Regions from separate parts of the Telluria sp. PB2R4 genome, predicted to be linked through region 2. Evidence: riboswitches for the same ligand, from Rfam matches in the RefSeq annotation. Region 2 holds a riboswitch; the other holds the start of a gene.
What was found. Region 2 has a riboswitch for cobalamin ahead of AC56LU_RS23845 (TonB-dependent receptor domain-containing protein). Riboswitches for the same ligand answer to the same signal wherever they lie in the genome.
Positions count from the first base shown of each region.

Region 1: another riboswitch for cobalamin. It lies ahead of AC56LU_RS15875 (TonB-dependent receptor); the one in region 2 lies ahead of AC56LU_RS23845 (TonB-dependent receptor domain-containing protein).

Region 1 is NZ_JCASIC010000009.1:81,809-92,024, forward strand. It holds gene AC56LU_RS15845 (protease complex subunit PrcB family protein) at 1-1,169, opposite strand, end outside; gene AC56LU_RS15850 (ATP-binding protein) at 1,436-2,740, shown strand; gene AC56LU_RS15855 (DUF6151 family protein) at 2,784-3,368, shown strand; gene AC56LU_RS15860 (hypothetical protein) at 3,387-3,716, opposite strand; gene AC56LU_RS15865 (thiol:disulfide interchange protein DsbA/DsbL) at 3,713-4,375, opposite strand; gene AC56LU_RS15870 (cobalamin-binding protein) at 4,504-5,382, opposite strand; gene AC56LU_RS15875 (TonB-dependent receptor) at 5,403-7,376, opposite strand; cobalamin riboswitch at 7,459-7,689, opposite strand; gene AC56LU_RS15880 (M1 family metallopeptidase) at 7,817-10,033, shown strand; gene AC56LU_RS15885 (hypothetical protein) at 10,030-10,216, shown strand, end outside.
Region 2 is NZ_JCASIC010000023.1:3,565-13,780, reverse strand. It holds gene cobT (nicotinate-nucleotide--dimethylbenzimidazole phosphoribosyltransferase) at 101-1,144, shown strand; gene AC56LU_RS23855 (adenosylcobinamide-GDP ribazoletransferase) at 1,148-1,927, shown strand; gene AC56LU_RS23850 (histidine phosphatase family protein) at 1,930-2,472, shown strand; cobalamin riboswitch at 2,493-2,725, shown strand; gene AC56LU_RS23845 (TonB-dependent receptor domain-containing protein) at 2,793-4,631, shown strand; gene AC56LU_RS23840 (FecCD family ABC transporter permease) at 4,651-5,685, shown strand; gene AC56LU_RS23835 (ABC transporter ATP-binding protein) at 5,687-6,460, shown strand; gene cobO (cob(I)yrinic acid a,c-diamide adenosyltransferase) at 6,457-7,083, shown strand; gene AC56LU_RS23825 (cobyrinic acid a,c-diamide synthase CobB) at 7,083-8,396, shown strand; gene cobU (bifunctional adenosylcobinamide kinase/adenosylcobinamide-phosphate guanylyltransferase) at 8,393-8,953, shown strand; gene cbiB (adenosylcobinamide-phosphate synthase CbiB) at 8,947-9,888, shown strand; gene cobD (threonine-phosphate decarboxylase CobD) at 9,881-10,216, shown strand, end outside.

The DNA.
Region 1 (10,216 bases), on a different contig from region 2:
ACCACGACCAGGTGCGCCGGATAGACGATCATCATGCCGCACATGATGCCGGGGCCCGGCTCGGTATCGACGATGCCGACGCTCAGCTTGCCGTCGCGGAAGTCCACCGAGCGGATCCCACCGCCATGACAAGTGCTGGGCTTCGGACCGCGGAATACGCCGATGACCATCTGCTTGCTGAAATCGATCTTCGGCAGGGCATGCTCGGCGCCCGCGTGCTCGGCCCACAGGCTGGCCCAGGCTGCCTCATCACGCACGACGACATTGCGTTGCGCATGGATTCCGGTACGAACTTGCGGCTCGACCGTCGTGAAGTTGATGTAAGCGGACACGATCTTGCGGATCTCGACCGGCGCATCGACCTTCGGCACCGCCACCACGCGCATCGGTTGGGTAATGGCCGCCAGACACAGCGCCACCGGCGACATATCGCGAATTTCGTACTCGACCAGCAGCTTGCCGTCCTTCGAACCGACATGCACCACGTCGAAGCTGCCGCAGACCGGGTTATTACCCTGGAACACGGCCACCAGCATCGTGCGCGAAAAGTCGACGTCGGGCGCCGCGATGCGGGTCTTGCTGTGTTCGGCCCAAAGGGCGGACCAGGCGGCGGCGTCCCTGATCACGACTTCGCGTGGCGTCTCGATGTTCGAGAAGCTGTCGCTGACGATGGTCTTGAAAGCAACCGGGGTGCCCGACTTCGGCAGGAAGCTGACCGGCTCGACCTTGTGACCGGCGCCCAGGCCGAGGTCGGCCATGTCGAGGTTCTTGAGCATGGTGTCGAACAGCGCACGGGCGCTTTCGTCGCTGCAGCTGGTGCGCGGGCCGGCGATGCTGTCGCCGGCCGTGCACAGCACGGCCTGCGGGGTCGCGCCCATCAGGGTCTGGCCAGTGGCATTGTCGGCGCAGTTGCCGGCGCGGTCCCACAGCACATACTTGCTGTCGACGACATACAGATTGTTGCGGGTCGATGCGCAGGAAGCATCCTGGGCCATCTTGATATATTCGGAAACGACCGGAACGCCACCATTCGGCTCGCCGACGGCGATGCCCTGCCCTGCCTGCCGGTTCTGCATGCTGGCGCTGCCATCGCTGCCACCACCGCCGCAGGCTGCCAGGATCATGCCAACCAACGTGGCAGTGACGAAAGTGCGTCCAAGCGTGATCATGTTCTTGTTCTCCACTGATCGTTTCCTTATGAATAAAAAAACCCGCCGACACTCGCATATCAGGCGGGCAAACGGAAAACCTGAAAAATCCTTTCCTGATGTTGAGCATCATAAGAATTCCTGCGATTTCATTCCCCCTATAACTGTCGGGGAATTGTCATCAATTTGTAGAACGTTCCCGATGACCGATTGCTCCTATACAATGCCGGCGGAGGAGAGACTATGTATGTAGCACACCGTAACCGTGAGTTATACAGGATGGGCTCGTGAACCGGATTTTCTTCCGTTTCTTCGTGCTGGTCATGCTGTCGATCACGGCGGCCACCTTCGTGATTTATTTCGCCTTCAGCCGGCTGTTCGGGGATCCGCTCGAGGACATCGCACGCCGCCAGGCGGCCGCCCAGATCTTCCTGCTGGAACAATATGTCGACCAGGCCCCGGCGGACGAATGGCTGGCGCGCCTGAACAATGTGCGGGTGGTGTCGGATGTGCGCTACGACCTGATTCCCCTGGCGCAGGCGCGCGACATCCTGCCTGCCGGCCAGCGCGCGCTGCTGGACCGTGGCGAGCTGGTGCTCGATCCGGCCAGGCGCAGCTTCTACCGCCGCGTCGACCTGGACGGCGAACGCTATATCGGCAGCCATGAAGAAGTGCTGCACGCGCAAGACCTGCCGGTGGACATCGCGCAGGCGCTCAAGATGGAAGCGCTGCGCTATGTGATCGTGGCGGTGGCGCTGCTGGTGCCGATCGCGCTGTGGTCGCGCGCGCACTGGCAGGGGCTGCAGTCGCTGTCGCGCCTGGCGGACGCCTTCGGCAGCGGCAAGCTGACCGCGCGCTCACAGATGAAACCGTCGGCCTCGATCTATCCGCTGGCCGAGCGCATCAACCACATGGCCGACCGTATCGAAGACCTGCTCGAAGCGCAGAAAAGCCTGCTGCACTCGGTGTCGCACGAGCTGCGCACGCCGATCGCGCGGCTCGAGTTCGGCCTGGAGCTGCTGGACGCGCGCGCCAAGGATCCCGACCTGAGCAAGCGCGTCAAGGCGATGGAAGGCGACCTGCGCGAACTGAATTCCCTGGTGACCGAACTGCTCGACATGAGCAAGCTCGACAGCGCACGCACGCTCCGGATCGAGCCGGTGGCGCTGAGCGAGGTCCTGCGCGAATGCACCGGGATGTTGCCGCCCTCGACGCACGCGCTCGACTGCCAGCTCCCCGACGAGCTGGGCGCACTGGCGCTCGACCGGCGCCTGCTGGCGCGCGCCGTCTGCAACCTGCTGCGCAATGCCCAGAAATACGCGGGCAGCCGCATCCTGCTGTCGGCAGCCCGCCATGCGGGCGACGGCGTCGAGATCACGGTGGACGACGACGGCCCCGGCATCCCGCTCGAGGAACGCGAGAAGGTGTTCGAACCGTTCTACCGGCTCGACCGCAGCCGCGACCGTGCCACCGGCGGCTTCGGCCTGGGCCTGTCGATCGCGCGCAAGGCCGTGGCCCTGCACGGCGGCAGCCTGCGCGCGGAAAGCTCGCCGCTGGGCGGGGCGCGCTTCGTGATCACCCTGCCCGCCTGAACCAAACCATCGACAACCGAAACATCCCGAGTGGAGACATGACATGACGATCGCCTTACGCTGCCGCTGCGGCCAGTTGCGCGGCCAGGTCGACGAGCGCCGCGTGGCGGCGCGCGCCGTCTGCTATTGCAAGGATTGCCAGGCCTACGGCCGTTTCCTCGGCACGGGCGTGCTGGACAGCGCGGGCGGCACCGAGGTGGCCGCCACCCTGCCCGCCGCGGTGCGCTTTGACGCCGGCCTGGAACACCTGGCCTGCATGTCGCTCGGCCCGAAAGGACTGTACCGCTGGTACGCCAGCTGCTGCCGCACGCCGATCGGCAATACGCCGCGCGATCCGCGCACTGCTTATGTCGGGCTGGTGCGCGCCTGCCTGGATGCGTCCGATGAGGAGCTCGCGCGTACACTCGGCCCGCTGCGCTGCCGGGTCGAGACGGAGTCGGCATCGGGGCAGGTAGCGTCGAGCGGACTGGCCACGGCCGGGGTGGTGTTCAAGGTGGGGACGATGCTGGTGAAGGCGCGCCTGGGCGGCGGCTACCGGGACAATCCCTTCTTCCGGCAGGGCACGAAGGACCCGGTGAAGCCGGTCCAGGTGCTGACGCTGGAAGAGAGGAAAGCGCTGACCCCATAGGATCAGCGCAAGGAAAGATCAGCGGCCGCTCTGCTCCGGCCGCGCACGGATGTGCGTGACCCCGTACCACAGGTGTTCCCACCAGTGGTCGCGCGAATGCACGGTCACCAGACATGCCTTGTCGATGCCGCCCTTGAAGAGCGGATCGGGGCATTTGTTCGTCATCAGGGCGTAGCGCTGGTTCTCGGCGTTGACGAGGGCGATCGCCAGCCAGACGGCGACGCCCGCGAAGAACACCGCCAGCGACCACGCGATGTGGTTCACATTGCTGGTCTCAAACAGGTCGTCCTCGTTGGGCCGGGACCCATCGTACATCTTGAGGACTTCGCGTTCGACATCCTTGCTCATTTCGTGGCGGCAGCCTTCTTGACGAGAGCGTCCATGACCTGGGTGGTCGCCTGCAGCATCGCGTTGACGTCCTGGATCTTGTTGGCTTCGGCCACCTGGCTCGGCGAGACCACGTACTTGCCGTCGATGATGATGGTCGGGGTACCGGAGACCTTGTAGGCGCTGGAGACCTGCTGCAGGCGGCGCAGCTTGGTGGTGACGCCGAACGAGTTCCAGGTTTCCATGAACTTGGCGCGGTCCAGGCCATTCTTGACCGCCCACTCGATGATCTGGTCATCCTTCATCAGGCGCTGGCGCTGAACGTGCACGGCCTGGAACACGCGGTGGTGGTACTGGTCGAGCTTGCCCATCGCCTCGAGGGTCAGGAACAGGTGGGCTTCCGGATCCGCCGGGCCCTGGAACGGCAGGTGGATGCGGCGCACCTGGATGTTGTCGCCCTGCTTCTTGACCCAGCCGTTGAAGGCCGGTTCCAGCATGTTGCAGGCCGGGCAGTGGTAAGCGAAGAATTCGATGACCTCGACCTTCTTGCCCGTCGCCTGCACCGGCTGTGGCGCGGCCAGGGTCTGGTAATCGACACCGTTCTTCGGGTCGGCAGGCGACGCGAACGCGGTACTGGCGACCATGGTGGCGGCGATGAGGGCAAAACGCAGAGAACGCATAGGTTTCCTTCCACAATTGATTGAGCAAACGCCGGCAGGTTACCACTTTTTTGGCCCTTCATTCTGAGGAAGGGCTGAATTTTGCATTTGCTTACGGAATTAACTTGGGGACACGGAGGATGGATCAGTCACTTCGGCCGACGCTGCCGCACCCCTTCCAACGCCTCGCACAACAACGCAGCCCCGTCTACGGCCCGCGGCCCCGGGCGCGTCAGCAATTCGCCATCCACCGTCAGCAGGTTGCCCCGTTTCACAGCTGTCATGGTCTTGTATGGCGCCCACAGCTTGAGCCCCGGGTTGGCCGGATCGTAGCGCTTGCCCGCCATGATCGCCTCCGGATCGGCTGCCAGCACCGCCTCGATGCCGACTTCCGGCGCCACGACGCTCAAGCTGCCGAACACGTTGCGCCCGCCGCAGACGCGGATCGCGTCGCTGGCGATCTGGGCATCGTTGAGCGTGTACAGCGGCTGGTCCCAGATCTGGTAGAACACGGTTACCGGCGCGCGCCTGGCGTAGCGCGCCTCCAGGCCGGCCAGCCTGGCGCGCAGGGCGCCAGCGGCGCTTGCCGCCGCTGCCTGCGTGCCCAGCAACTGCCCCAGGCGCTCGACGTTGTCGGCCACCTGCCCCAGCTTGCGCGGCTCGCTGTGGAAGACCGGTACGCCCAGCGACTCGATCTGGGCAATCTGGCGCGCCGTGTTCCCGGTATGCCAGACCACGACCAGGTCGGGTTTCAAGGCCAGCACCCGCTCCATGTCGATCACGCTGTTGCTGCCGACCAGCGGAATCTTTTTGGCCGCCTCCGGATAGTCGCTGTAGTTCATCGCCCCGACCACCCGCGCGCCGCCGCCGGCCGCGAACAGCAGTTCGGTGGCGTGCGGCGCCATCGAGATGACGCGCCGCGCCGGCTGCTGCACGGTAACGCGGCGGCCGGCATCGTCGACCACGGTCACCGCCGCCTGGGCAGGGGCAGCGGCGGAGGCCAGGGCCAGGACCAGCAAGGCAGCCATGAATTGTCGGGACGCGGCCATCAGAAGTCGTAGCGCAGCGACAGCTTCAGCTGGCGGCCGTCGCTCGGGTAGATGCCCGAGCGGCAGCCGAAGGCGTTGCTGTAGTACTGGCGGTCCGCCAGGTTGAGCGCGGTGACGGCCGCTTCCCAGCCGGCCACACGGTAGGCGTAGCGCGCATCGATGGTGGTATATGACGGAATGCGCGCGCCGCAGCTGTTGCTGAAGTCGTTGCCGTAGCGCTGGCTGTCGACCCACTGGGCGCCGATGTCGGCGCTGTGGCCACCCGCAGGAGTCCAGGCTGCGCGCACGGTGACGACGTTCTTCGGCACCAGCACCATCTCGCGGCCTGCGTTGGGGCCGGCGGTGAACTCGGCCTCGACGCGCTGCCACTGGCCGGTCAGGCGCAGGTCGTTCGCCAAGGCATAACGCGCTTCCAGCTCCAGGCCCTGGCGGCGGGTCGGATCGAGGTTGGTGTTGGCGCCCCAGCCGATGGTCGGGTCGTAGAAGATCTCGTCCGTCAGGCGGTGGCGGAACAGGCGCGCGCTCAGCTGGCGCTCGGCGCCCCCAAGGGTCACACCCAGCTCCAGGTCGCGCGAGGTCTGCGGCGCCAGCACTTCGGGACCGGAGCGCAGGCTGTTCTCGTCCACGTTGGCGATGCGGTAGCTGCGGCCCGCCTTGGCGAAGAGGTTCACCTGCGGCAGCACGTCGACGCTCCCCTCCAGCGACCAGGCATTGATCGACTGCTTGCGGTGCTCGTTCAGCACCGGCGGGAAGGCCAGCGGGTCGGAGTAGTCCTTGGTGAAGCGTTCGTGGCGGCCACCAAACGCCAGCCGCGCGTTATTGGGGGCATTCCACAGGACTTCGTTGCGCAGGTAGAAGGCCTTCGAGTCCTGCTCGGCATCGCCGCGCGAGAAATCCGAGCTGGTCTGGCGCTCCCAGCGCACCAGGTCGATGCCCGCAACCAGTTCGTTGCGCTTGTCGCCCAGGCTGACCGTGTGGCGCAGGCGCGGCGAGAACTGGGTCTGGCTGGCGTCGTAGCGCGAGCGCGAAGCGACTTTCGTGCCGCCGCTCAGGTAGAAATAATTGGCCTCGACCTCGCGTTCACGCCGCGACAGCTCGGCCGCCAGCTCGACGGCGCCGATGCGGTGTTCCACGAAGGCGCTGAGGCGGTCGGTATCGAGGGTGCCGAAATCGTCCGGCGTGAAGGTCTGGCGCGGATTGGCCAGGAACTGTGCTTCGGTCAGGGAGCCGGGGAAGCGCGCGTCCTGCTCCGAGCGCTCGAAGCGCAGGCCGGCGCGGCCGGCGCCATAGCGGACCTGCACGCCGCCGCTGGCGGTCTTCTGCTTGAATTCGCTGTTGGCGCGGTAGTTGTCGGTGCCGCGGTCGGCCAGCGCCAGGTCGAAGGCCAGCGGGCCGGCGCCATGGGTCAGCGAGGCGCGCAGGTCGTGGGCATCGAAGCGTCCGGCCTCGGCGAACAGCGAGCCGTGGGTGCCCTGCTCGGCGGCGCGGCGCGTGATGATGTTGATCACGCCGCCGGTCGCGCCTTCGCCGTACAGCACGCTGCTGCCGCCGCGCACGATCTCGATGCGCTCGACGGTATCGACCGGGATGCTCGACAGCACGGCATTGGTCAGTTCGTTCTCGTTCAGGCGCACGCCGTCGACCAGGATCACCAGGTTCTGGGCGCTGTTGGCGCCGAAGCCGCGCAGGTCGAGCGCGAAGTCGGGCGAGGCGTCCAGGCTCTGGCGGCCGTACACAGCGCCGACCTTGCGGATCGCCGCATTGACGTCAGTGGCGCCGGCGCGGCGGATGTCCTCGGCGGTGATCACGGTAGCGCCGATCGGCGCGCTGGCGGCTTGCGCCGGGAAGCGCGCGCCGGTGATGACGATCGAGGCCGGGGCATCCGACGCAACGGTGTCGGCGGCTGCATTGGCGGCCAGGACGGACAGGGACAAAGCGCAGGCCAGCGCGAGCGGCTTGATGGCAAATTTCATATTGGATGTTCTCGGTAATGGCACCGGCCTGCGTCCCCGCACACCGGAGTTCAACGGAAGCCGCGCTTGTCATGGACACGCGCGTGCTTCCACCTGTCTGGCCGGTATCCGGGCTTGCAAGACTGACTGCCCCACCTTCCTATGCTTGCGCACAGTGGTTTTCGAGGCAGCCTGTCATCAGAGTCGATGACGCTTGTTGACCGTTGCGGGGGCAGCACACGTTAGCGTTGGCGCGCAGCGCCTTTGCCTCGTGTTTCCCGTTTAACTGCGCATGCGGATCGCATGCGCGGGCACCAGAACGCCGCGATTATAACCTGACAAGCTTTTCCCGCATTCCGTCGCCTTATTTGTACTTCTATCCTAAACGCTTGGAAATTTTTTAATCTTCTGGCTATAGTCGGACGCATACCAGAACAACATCGACCGAAAGGGAGTCCTGCATGCAGATTCTAGGAAGCCGACACGGCTTGCGCGCGCTTCTCGTGGCGGCATTGCTGGCCGCAGGGGCTGGCTCGGCCTGGTTCGCCCAGGCCGACGCGCCTGCGCCGGCCAGCACGCCCTCGCTGGACGGCATCGCGCTGGCGGCGCCCAATGCCGCCGCCGTCACCGTACCGAGCAGCCTGGATGCCTGGGGCGGCATCCGCGACGGCGACCACGCGACGCTGTCCGACCGCGTGGTGAGCTACCGCATCGCCGCCACGCTTGACCCGGACAAGCACCTCGTCACCGGCCAGCAGCAGCTCACCTGGCGCAACCGCAGCGCGGTACCGGTGCGCAGCGTCTACGTGCACCTCTACATGAACGCCTTCGAGGGCGAGGGCAGCAGCTTCTTCACCGAGCAGCGCCTGCGCGGCGAAGGTTTTCGCAGCGGCGTCGACCTGGGCGAGGGCAACTGGGGCCACATTGCCCTGCGCAGCATCAAGCAGGGCGGCGCGGCGGTGCCGTGGCGCTTCGTCCAGCCCGACGGAGGCCCGGCCACCGACCACACGGTGGCGCGCCTCGACCTGCCCGAGCCGGTGGCGCCGGGCGCGGCCACGACGCTCGACATGGCCTTTGCCACCCAGCTGCCGCGCGTGATCGCACGCACCGGCTACTTCGGCAGCTTCCACCTGGTGGCGCAATGGTTCCCGAAGATCGCCGTGCTCGAACTGCCGGGCGAGCGCGGGGCCACGGCGCCGCGCTGGAACGCCCATGAGTTCCACATGGAGTCCGAGTTCTACGCCGATTTCGGCAGCTACGATGTGAGCCTCACCGTCCCCAAGGGGTATACGGTCGGCGCCACCGGCGAACTGCAGGGCGCGCCCGTCGAGAAGAACGGCATGCTCACCCACCGCTACGTGCAGCACGACGTGCACGATTTCGCCTGGACCGCGGACAAGCGCAGCGCCCGCCCGCTGGTCGAGACCTGGACCGGCCCGGGCAGCCCCACCGTGACGGTACGGGTGCTCTACCCGCCGGAGTACGAGGCCAGCGCCAAGCCGGCGATGAAAGCGGCCAAGGATTCGCTGGCCTACTTCTCGCGCAAGCTCGGCCCCTACCCCTACCGCACGCTCACCGTGGTGATCCCGCCCTACAACGCGCAGGAAGCGGGCGGCATGGAATACCCGACCTTCATCACCGCGTCCGGCCATGCCGAGGTTGCGCCCAGGTCGCTGGACGAATATGCACTCGACACGGTCACCATCCACGAGTTCGGCCATGGCTACTTCTACGGCATCCTGGCCAGCAACGAGTTCGAGGAACCGCTGCTCGACGAGGGCCTGACTTCCTATTGGGAGAGCCGCATGATGCGCGAGCGCCGCCAGCTGGTGTACCCGGCGCCGGCTTTCCTGAAGCGGATCGGCATCGACCCGGCATTCGACAGCTTCGATATCAGCCGCCTGGGCACGCCGCGCGAGCGGCCGGCCGACGCCCCGGGCCAGAACGCCTGGAACCGCCTGCAGGGAATCGGGCCGGTATACACCCGCAGTGCGGTCATACTGCGCGACCTCGAGGAACGCATCGGCCTTGAGGCGATGGAACGCGGCTTCAAGGAATACTACCGGCGCTGGAAGTTCCGCCACCCGAGCATCGCCGACCTGCGCGAGGCGCTGGCCGACGGCAGCGGCGAGCGTGCCGCCGTCGAGGAGGTGTTCGCGCAGCAGGTGTATGCGGTTGCGCGCGTCGATGACAAGCTTGCCAAGCTCTCGAGCGAAGAAGTACTGCCGCTGGCCGGCACCCGCCTCACCGACGGCAAGCGCGTCACGGATACTCAGGTCGAAGTCGACAAACACGTGGCGAAGTTGCGCGCGGACTGGAAAAAGGCCAACCCGGGTGCAGGCAAAAGCGCCGGCCCCTTCCCCTGGCGTACCGAGGTCACCGTGCGCCGCGACGGCGCCAGCGTGCCGCAGACGCTGGTGGTGCGTTTCGCCGACGGCAGCAGCGAGACGGTGGCCTGGAAGGCCGCCTCGCCGGACGAAAAATGGCGCAGCTTCACCTTCGTGAAGCCGGCGCGCGCCGTGTCGGCCGAGCTGGATCCGCGCCGCAGCCACTACCTCGACGTGAACAAGCTCGACGACAGCCGCACCATCGAACCCAACCGCAGCGCCTCGACCCGCTGGGCGAGCGACGCGGCGGCCTTCTATCAACTCATCCTGTCCCTGATCGCCAACGTATGACGACCACGACCGCTCCCCTCGCGCCGGCCCGGGCGCCACAGGCCGCCCCTGGCGCCCGCCGCAGTGTCCTGCTAGCCCTGCGCCCTGCCCTGCAATGGCGCCTGCTGCTGCTCTGGCTGCTGGCCCTGCTGCTGCCCACCCTGGCAGCCGCGCTGCCGGTCTGGACCTGGCTGGGCGCCGCTT
Region 2 (10,216 bases):
AATGTGCGTCGGAGGAATGAGACTATAGCAAACGCCGACGCCACTTACAACGCTTGCGATTATGCTATCGTCGCGTTTTTTCCACCTTTTCGTCCCAGTAATGCACCTCTCCCACATCGCGTCCACCGCGGATGCAGCCCTGTTGCAAGCCCTGCTCGATGCCATCAATAACAAGACGAAGCCGCTTGGCAGCCTTGGACGCCTCGAGTCCCTTGCGGCTCAGTTGGGCCTGATCCAGGGTTCGACGAAGGTTCGCATCACGGATCCTGCGATCCTGGTCTTTGCCGGCGACCATGGCGTCGTCGCCGAAGGCGTGTCGGCCTATCCGCAGGATGTCACCTGGCAGATGGTGGAGAACTTCCTGGCCGGCGGCGCCGCCATTAACGTGTTCGCCCGCCAGAATGGATGCGCGCTGCACGTCGTGGATGCCGGCATCAACCATGATTTCGGCCCGCGACCCGGCCTGCTCGACCGCAAAATCGCAAAAGGCACCCGCAACTTCGCCATCGAAGCGGCGATGTCGCGCCAGCAGCTGGAAAGCGCACTGGAACACGGCATGTCCCTGGTGCGCGGCCTGTCGGGGAACGTGCTCGGTTTCGGCGAAATGGGCATTGGTAACACGACCGCCGCCGCGGCCATCATGCACAAGCTCACCGGCTTGCCGCTCTCCCAATGCGTCGGTGCCGGCACGGGGCTGTCTGAGGATGGTATCGGCCGCAAGCAGGGAGTCATCGCTGCAGCCGTCGAGCGTCATGCCGATGTTGTCGAACCGCTCGACGTGCTGGCCACCTTTGGCGGTTTCGAGATCGCCATGATGACCGGTGCGATGCTGAAAGCGGCCGAGCTGCGCAAAGTGCTGCTGATCGACGGCTTCATCGTCACCAGCGCGCTGCTGGTGGCAAGCCGCCTTCAGCCGGCCATCCTCGACTACTGCGTCTTCGCCCACGCATCCAGCGAAAACGGCCATCGCCTGATGCTGGACGCGCTCGGGGCCCAGCCGCTGCTGCAGCTTGGCCTGCGCCTCGGCGAAGGCACCGGCAGCGCGCTGGCCCTGCCGCTGCTGCATGCGGCTGCCAACTTCCTGAACGAGATGGCGACCTTCTCATCGGCGCAGGTGAGCACCAGCGCACAACAGGAAGAATAGGACATGCAGCAGCTGCGCCTGTTCTTCATCGCGCTCCAGTTCTTCACACGCCTGCCGATCCCGCGCTGGGTCGGCTTCGAGCAGGAGTGGCTGCACCATGCGTCGCGCTACTTCCCTTTGGTCGGGATCGTGGTCGGCGCGATTGCCGCCGGGGTGTATGCCGCGGCCGCGCTCGTCTTCCCGGCGCCGGTCGCCGCAGTACTGTCCACCGCAGCGACCATCTACGCCACCGGCGCCTTCCATGAAGACGGTTTCGCCGACAGCTGCGATGGCCTCGGCGGCGGGATGACGCGCGAGCGCGTGCTCGAGATCATGAAGGATTCGCGCATCGGGGCGTATGGCGCCATCGGCATCGTGTGCATGCTGGGGGCGAAGTGCAGCGCGCTGGCGATGCTGCCGCCGGCCAGCGCCATCGGCGCCTTGCTGCTTGCCCATCCGCTGTCGCGCCTGGCCGCGAGTTCGCTCATCTGGCGCATGGAATATGCGCGCGCCGAAGGCAAGGCCAAGCCGCTGGCGGAACGCATGACGACGGCGGAATTCGCGATCGCTGCGGCCACCGTGGCGATCGCCGCCGCGCTGCTGCTCGCAAGCGGCACGCTCGACGTGGGCGCCCTGCTTGCCGCACTCCTCGCCGCCGGCGCCGCGACCTGGTGGCTGGCCCGCAAGTTCGCGCGCCGCATCGGCGGCTATACCGGCGACTGCCTCGGCGCGGTGCAGCAGCTGGCGGAAGCCGTGATCTATCTCGCCGTGCTGGCCACGCTCGGCCACGGCGCACTGGGGTAAGCATGCGGCTGGTCCTGGTCCGCCACCCGCAGCCGGACATCGCGCCCGGCCTGTGCTACGGCAAGACCGACGTCACCGCCTCCGCCAGCGCGGTGTCGCTGGTTGCCGACCGCCTGCGTGCAGCCGGCCTGCCCGGGCCCCTGCCCGTCTACGCCAGCCCGCTGGCACGCTGCGCAGCGCTCGCGTACGCACTCGAGGTTCCCGTCACCTTTGACGCCAGCCTGGCCGAGATGGACTTCGGCGCCTGGGAGATGCAGCCCTGGGATGCCATCCCGCGCTCCGAAGTCGACGCCTGGGCCGCCGACCTGCTGGGTTACCGCCCCGGAGGCGGCGAGAACGTGCTCGATGTGGCCCTGCGCGTTGCCGCCTTCCGCGACCAGCTCCACGCGTCAAGCCTCCCTGCCGCCCTACTCATCTGCCATGCCGGAACGATCCGCCTGTTGGCTGCCCTCCACGCCGGGGGTAGCGTCGAACAGGCGGCACTGCGCGCCGCCTCCAGCCCCAACCGCATCGGCTACGGCGAAGTCATCGTGCTGAAGGACTGACAACTTCCGCCAGTCTTGCCATATAATGGCGGCGTTTTGGTGCTCGCGGTTGTGTTCACGACCGCAGTTAAACGGGAAACACGAAGCCCTTCAACAAGGCCAATGTGTGCTGCCCCCGCAACGGTAAGCAAGTGCCGCGCTCGATGAATGACAAGCGCGGCGAACCGTCTTCCATGACCACTGTGCAGATGCATGGGAAGGTCGGACGGCCATACTTGCCAGCCCGGATACCGGCCAAAAGGTGGGAGCGTGCCAGCGGTGCGCTTCTGTTCAATCTGGCCTACGGGGACGTCGGCTGGTTGTCTTGATGTGAACATTTCATGAACTTTCCTGTAACCCGGCAAGCGGCCGCGCTTTCGCTTGCACTCGCTTGTGCTGCACCTTCCTTCGCCCAAACCCTCGACGCCGATACCGTCCTTGTCACCGCCAAACGCATGCCGCAGCGCGCGGCCGACGTCATCGCCGACACCACCGTCATCCATGCCGACGAGATCGCACGCTCTGGCGCCGGCTCGGTGGCCGACGTGCTGCAGCGCCAGCGCGGCATTGAAATCACCCGCAACGGCAGCGCCGGCGCCGCGACCAGCGTGTTCCTGCGCGGCGCCAACAGCAACGGGGTCGTGGTCCTGCTCGACGGCGTGCGCATCGGATCGGCCACCAGCGGCGTCGCCGCCTGGAACGCCGTGCCGCTCGGCGCCATCGAGCGCATCGAGGTCGTCTACGGCCCGCTCAGCACCCTGTACGGCGCCGACGCGATCGGCGGCGTGATCCAGATCTTTACCCGCAAGGGCGGCGGCGCCCCGGCGATCAGCGCGTCGGCCGGTGCCGGCAGCAATGCCACGCGCCAGGCCGACGCCAGTGTGCACGGCGCGGCCGGCGCCTTCCGCTACGCGCTCAGCGCGGGCCACGAAGAGTCGGATGGCTTCTCGGCCACGCGCCCCGGCGCCTTCGGCTTCAATCCGGACAAAGACGGCTACCGCCGCCGCAATGCCAACGGCCAGCTCTCCACTATCCTGGCGCCAGGCACGGAAGTCGGCGTCCAGTTCCTGCACAGCGGCCTGCGTGCGCAGTACGACAGCGGCAGCGCGGCCTACGACGTCCACAACGAGCAAGACCTGAACACGGCCGCCGTCTACGCAAGCACGCAGTTCACCACGCACTGGCGCAGTACCCTGCAATTTGCTCGCTCGGACGACAAGTCGGGCAGCTTCACCAGCGCCTCGGCATCCGGCGCCAGCCAGATCGACACCCGCCAGGACGAACTCACCTGGCAGAGCGCCATCGCGCTCGGTCCCGATACGCTGCAGCTGCTGGCCAGCCGCCGCGAAGAAGAGGTCGACTCCAGCGCCACTGCCGCCCTGTCGCGCAGCCGGGCGACCAATTCCTACGCGGCCGCCTGGTCGGCGATACGTGGCAAGCATCTGTTCGACGCCAGCGCGCGCCACGACCGCTCATCAAGCTACGGCAGCAGGAATACCGGCGCCGCCGGCTATGGCTACCGCTTCGGGAACGGTCTGTTGGCCACCGCGAGCGTCGGCACCAGCTTCCGCGCACCGACTTTCAACGAGCTGTACTACCCGAACTTCGGCCTGCCGACCAACCGGCCGGAAAAGGGGCGTAACCACGAAGCCGGCCTGCGCTACGACGCCGGCAGCCTGCGGTTTGACGCGACCTACTACCGCAATCGCCTAACCGACATGATCGTCTCGAGCACGCCCTGCCCGGGCCGTGCCGGCAGCTGCGCCTACAACGTTAACCGGGCGAAGCTCGAAGGCGCTACCCTGGCGGCCCAGACCCGGGTCGGCGCCGTCGATCTGCGCGGCAGCCTCGACTGGCAGGACCCGAAGGACGAGACCACCGGCAAGCGGCTGGCGCGCCGCGCGAAGAAGCATGCCAGTTTCAACGCTGACGGCAGCTGGGGAGCGGTCAAGGCCGGGGCCGAGCTGCAGCTCTCCGGCGAGCGCTTCGACGACGCCGCCAACCGCAACCGCCTGGGCGGCTACGGCCTGCTCAACCTGTACACTAGCTGGCAATTCGCACCGGGCGTGTCGTTGCTGCTGCGCCTGAACAACGCCGCGGACAAGCAGTACGAGCTGGCGCGCTACTACGGAACAGGCGGACGCACCTGGTTCGCAGGCCTGCGCTACGGCATCCGCTAGAGCATCCGAGAGGACACGCATGCATCACCCCGCTCATGCACACCGCCAACGCGCCATGCTCGTCATCGGCGCGCTGCTGCTGTGCGCCGTCGCCAGCCTGCTGTTTTCCGGCATGACCGGCTCGATCGCCGTGCCGTTGGCCGAGATTCCGGACGCCCTGCGCCAGCTGGCGCGCAGCTCCAGCAACAACGAGTCCGGCAGCCTGGCCGCATCGCTGCTGGAGCTGCGCGCCAGCCGTGCGCTCACTGCTTTTGTTACCGGCGGGGCGCTGGCACTGGCCGGGGTGATGATGCAGGCGCTGCTGCGCAACCCGCTGGCCGATCCCTATGTACTCGGCATCTCGGCCGGCGCATCGGTCGGCGCCCTGCTGGCACTGCTGCTGATGGCGGCCGCCATCGTTGTCGACCTGGCCGCGCTGGCCGGCGCGGTGGCGGTGTCGATGCTGCTGTATTTGCTGGCCCGGCGCGACCTCCGCGGCGGCTTGGCGCTGGAAGGCGGCACTTCGATGCTGCTGCTCACCGGCGTGATCCTGTCCTCGGCCTGCATGGCCCTGGTGACCCTGATGCTGTCGGTCGCCCCGGAAGGCCGGCTGCGCAGCATGATCTTCTGGATGATCGGCGACCTGGCCGGCGCGCCGCTGCGCCTGGCCCCCTGGCTGGTGCTCGGCGCGGCCCTGCTGTATGCGCTGCGCAGTGCGCGTGCCATGAACGTGGTGGCCTTGCACGCCGAGGCGGCCGCCACGCTGGGCATCCGCGTGGGCAGCCTGCGCAAGGGCCTGTTCTTCGTCTCGGGCGTGCTGACCGCCAGCGCCGTCACCAGTGCCGGCTCGGTCGGCTTCGTCGGGCTGATCGTGCCGCACGCCTGCCGCTTCGCCTTCGGCCCCGACCACCGGGTGCTGATCCCGGCGGCGGTGCTGACGGGCGGCAGCTTCCTGGTGCTGTGCGATACGCTGGCCCGCACCGTCATCGCACCGCAGCAGCTGCCGGTCGGCGCGATCACCGCGATCATCGGCGCGCCGGTGTTCCTTTATCAACTGCACCGCCTGCGGAGGTGACATGATCCGCACCGAACACCTCGACCTCCAGGCCGGCAGCCGTACGCTGGTGCGCCAGCTCGACTGGGCCGCGCGCCCCGGCGAATGCTGGAGCATCATCGGCCGCAACGGCGCCGGCAAGAGCACCTTGCTGCGCACGCTCGCGGGCCTGCATCCCCCAAGCGCCGGCACGGTCTTCGTCGGCGACCGCGCACTCGATCGCTGGGCGCCGGAGCAACTGGCGCGCGAGCGCGCCTTCCTGGCACAGTCGCGCCACGATGCGTTTTCGTACAGCGTGATCGAAACCGTGCTGTCGGCACGCCATCCCTACCATGCCGACCGCTATTGGGAAGGCAGCGACGACCACCAGGCGGCCATGGCCGCCCTGGAAGCGATGGAGGTGCGCGAGCTGGCCGGACGCGACGTGCGCACCCTGTCCGGCGGTGAACGCCAGCGCGTCGCCATCGCCGCGCTGCTGGCGCAGGACACGCCGCTGCTGCTGCTCGACGAGCCAGCCAACGCGCTCGACCTGGCGCACCAAGTCAGCGTCATGGGCCTGCTGGCACGCCTGTGCCGCGAACAGGGCAAGACCGTGGTCATGATCGGCCACGACCTGAACCTGGCCTACCGCATTTCCACCCACGCCCTGCTGCTCATGGGCGACGGCCGCTGGCAGGCAGGGCCGGTCGACACGACCATGCAGCCGGCGCTGCTGGGAGACTACCTCGGCCACCCGATCGACATGATCGAGCACGGCGGCCGCCGCATTTTTCTTCCCTATGAGGCAAGCGCATGAACGACATGACCCCAGACGAGATCGCGGCGCTGAACGAGCGCCACCGCCAGCGCATGGAGCGCAAGAAGGCCGTCATCGACGCCAAGATCGCCGCCGCCGACAAGGAGATCGGCATCCTCATCGTCAATACCGGCAACGGCAAGGGCAAGAGCTCGAGCGCCTTCGGCATGGTGACGCGTGCGCTCGGCCACGGCATGAAGGTCGGCGTGGTCCAGTTCATCAAGGGCGCGATGTCGACCGGCGAAGAGAAATTCCTGCGCCGCTTCCCGGATGAAGTCAGCTTCCATGCGATGGGCGAAGGCTATACCTGGGAAACCCAGGACCGCGAACGCGACATCGAAAAAGCCGGCGAGGCCTGGGAGCAGGCCCGGCGATTTTTGGGAGACCCGGCCTACGGCATGGTGGTGCTCGATGAACTGAATATCGCGCTCAAGTACCAATACCTCGACGTGCACACGGTCATCGCCGACCTGCTCGACCGCCCGGTGATGCAGCACGTGGTGGTCACCGGCCGCGCGGCACCGCCCGAGCTGGTGGCGGTGGCCGATACGGTGACCGAGATGAACGTCGTCAAGCACGCCTTCAAGGCGGGCATTGCTGCGCAGGCCGGGACGGAGTGGTGATGAACGGGGAGACGGGACGAGACTCCGGCGCCCGCGCCGTACTGGTCGCAGCAATGGCCTCCGGCCAGGGCAAGACCAGCGTCACCGCCGCCCTGGCGCGCAAGCTGCTGCGCCAGGGGCTGCGGGTACGCGTGTTCAAGTGCGGCCCCGACTTCATCGACCCGATGCTGCTGGCGCGCGCTTCCGGCGCGCCGGTGCATACGCTCGACCTGTGGATGGTCGGCGTCGACGAATGCCGGCGCCGCCTGCACGACGCGGCGCGCGAGGCCGATGCTATCCTGATCGAAGGCGTGATGGGCCTGTACGACGGCTCGCCCTCGGCGGCGGACCTGGCGCGCGAGTTCGCTGTGCCGGTGCTGGCCGTGATCGATGCCTCGGCCATGGCGCAAACGGCCGGTGCGGTGGCGCGCGGCCTGCGCGATTACGGCCCGGTACAGCTGGCCGGCGTGGTGGCCAACCGCATCGCCAGCGAGGGCCATGCCGCCATGGTGGCCTCGTCGCTGCGCGACATTCCACTCGTTGGCTGGCTGGCGCGCCAGGACAAGCCGCTGCCGGAACGCCATCTCGGCCTGGTATTGCCCGGCGAAGTCGACGGCCTCGACGCCCTGCTGGACGGGCTGGCCGACGATTTGCACTTCAACGACGAGGCCTGGAAGGCGCTCCCCAGGCTGGCGCAGTCGGCCCCGGCGTGGCCGGACCCCGGCCGCCTGCTCGATGGCCGCACGGTCGCCATCGCGCGCGACGCGGCCTTCTGCTTCCTCTACCCTGCCAATCTCGAGCTCCTGGCGCGGATGGGCGCGCAGCTGCGCTATTTCTCGCCGCTGGCGGACGAGCCGGTGCCGATCGATGCCGATGCCGTGTTCCTGCCGGGCGGCTATCCGGAACTGCATTGCGATGCGCTGGCGCGGGCCGGCCAGTGGCAAGCGTCGATCCACGCGGCGCAGCAGCGCCGTGTGCCGATCCTGGCCGAATGCGGCGGCATGATGGTGCTGGCCGACGGCCTGACCGACCAGGATGGCAAGCGCTGGCCCATGGCCGGGCTACTGCCGGGCGAGGTGCGGATGCAGCCGCGCCTGGCCGGACTCGGCGCCCACGCGATGCCGACCGACCAAGGCCCCCTGCGCGGCCACAGCTTTCATTATTCGACGCTAACGACGCCGGCGCCGGCGCAGATCCACACGGTCAAGACGACCAATGGCGCGCAGGGCGAAGCCGTGTACCGCGTCGGCTCGCTCACCGCGTCCTACTTCCACGCCTACTTCCCGTCCAACCCGCCGGCCGCCGCCGCGCTGTTCGGCGGAGGGGAACCATGAGCTGCACCCTGATACTGGGCGGAGCGCGCTCCGGCAAGAGCGGCTATGCGGAGCGGCTGGCGCAGGAGTCGGGCAAGGAAGTCGTCTACATCGCCACTTCCCGCGCCGGGGACGCGGAAATGGCGGCGCGCATCGTCCATCACCGCGAACGCCGTCCGGCGCACTGGCGGACGGTCGAGGAAGAACTGTCCCTTGCTGCAGCGCTGCGCGAATACTGTGCGCCGCAGCGCCTGGTGCTGGTCGATTGCCTGACGCTCTGGCTGAGCAACCTGATGTTCTGCGACGGACGCGATTGGCCGGAGGTGGGCGACGTAGCGCTGCCCGAGCGCTTTCACCAGGAGCGCGCGGCGCTGCTGGAACTGCTCGACGCCCGGCCGGCGGGCGACATCGTGTTCGTCTCGAACGAGGTCGGCATGGGCATCGTGCCCTGGGGCGCGCTGTCGCGCTGCTTCGCCGACGAAGCGGGACGGCTGAACCAGGCGGTGGCGGCGCGTGCCGACCGCGCTGTATTTGTCGCGGCCGGGCTGCCGCTGGTCCTCAAGGGGCATGCATGCTGAGCGGCTTGTCGATGGCGCAGCTGGCCTGCCTGCTGCTCGCGGGCGTGTGGCTCGACCTGCTGCTGGGCGAAGCGCGGCGCTGGCACCCACTGGTCGGTTTCGGCAAGCTGGCGCTGGGCATCGAGCACCGGCTGAACCACGGCGGCCGGCCCTTCGCCCGTGGACTGCTGGCCTGGGTGCTGGCCGTACTGCCCCTTGCAATGCTGGCGTGGCTGGCCACGGAACATGCCGGCCTGTGGCTGCACGCGATCCTGCTCTATGTGTGTATCGGACTGCGCAGCCTGCGCGACCATGCGCTGCCCATCGTCGATGCCCTGCGCGCGGGCGACCTGGAGACGGCGCGCATGCGCACTTCCAGGATCGTCAGCCGCGACACCCACGACGCCCAGGAAACCGATCTGGCGAAAGCAGGTGCCGAGTCCCTGCTCGAGAACGGTAATGACGCGGTGTTCGGGACCCTGCTCTGGTTCCTGGTGGCGGGCGGCGCCGGCGCCGTCCTGTTCCGGCTGGCGAACACCCTCGATGCGATGTGGGGCTACCGGAACGATCGCTTCCTTCTGTTCGGCCGGGCGGCGGCGCGCATCGACGATGTGCTGAACTATGTGCCCGCGCGGCTGACCGCACTCTCGTATGTCGTCCTGGCGGGAGCGGCCGGCGCCCGCGCGTGGCGGTGCTGGCACACCCAGGCTCCGGCCTGGAGCAGCCCGAATGCCGGGCCGGTCATGGCGAGCGGCGCCGGTGCGCTCGGCGTGTCGCTCGGTGGCGCCGCGGTCTACGACGGCCAACTGGAGCAGCGCCCACTACTTGGCACGGGACCGGCCGCCACCGCAACCGACATCGTGCGCGCATGGCGCCTGGTGCTGTGGACTACCGCACTGTGGCTCGGCCTGGCCTGCGCCGCCGCGCTCGTCCTCGCCTGGAGACAGCATGCTTGAACACGGCGGCGCCCTGCGCGAAGCCGCGCGCCTGTATGGCCGCGACGACTGGATCGACCTGTCGACCGGCATCAACCCGCATGGCTATCCCGCACCCGCGCTGCCGCCGGATGCCTGGCACCGCCTGCCCGAGCCGGATCCGGCGCTTGGCGCGGCCGCCTGCGCATACTACGGGGCGAAATCCCTGCTGCCGGTAGCCGGCACGCAGGCGGCGATCCAGGCGCTGCCGCGGCTGCGCGCGCCCTCGCGCGTGACCGTGTCGGCGCCTTCGTATGCGGAACACGCGCACGCCTGGGGACAGCATGGGCACCTGTTGCGGCTTGCCTCG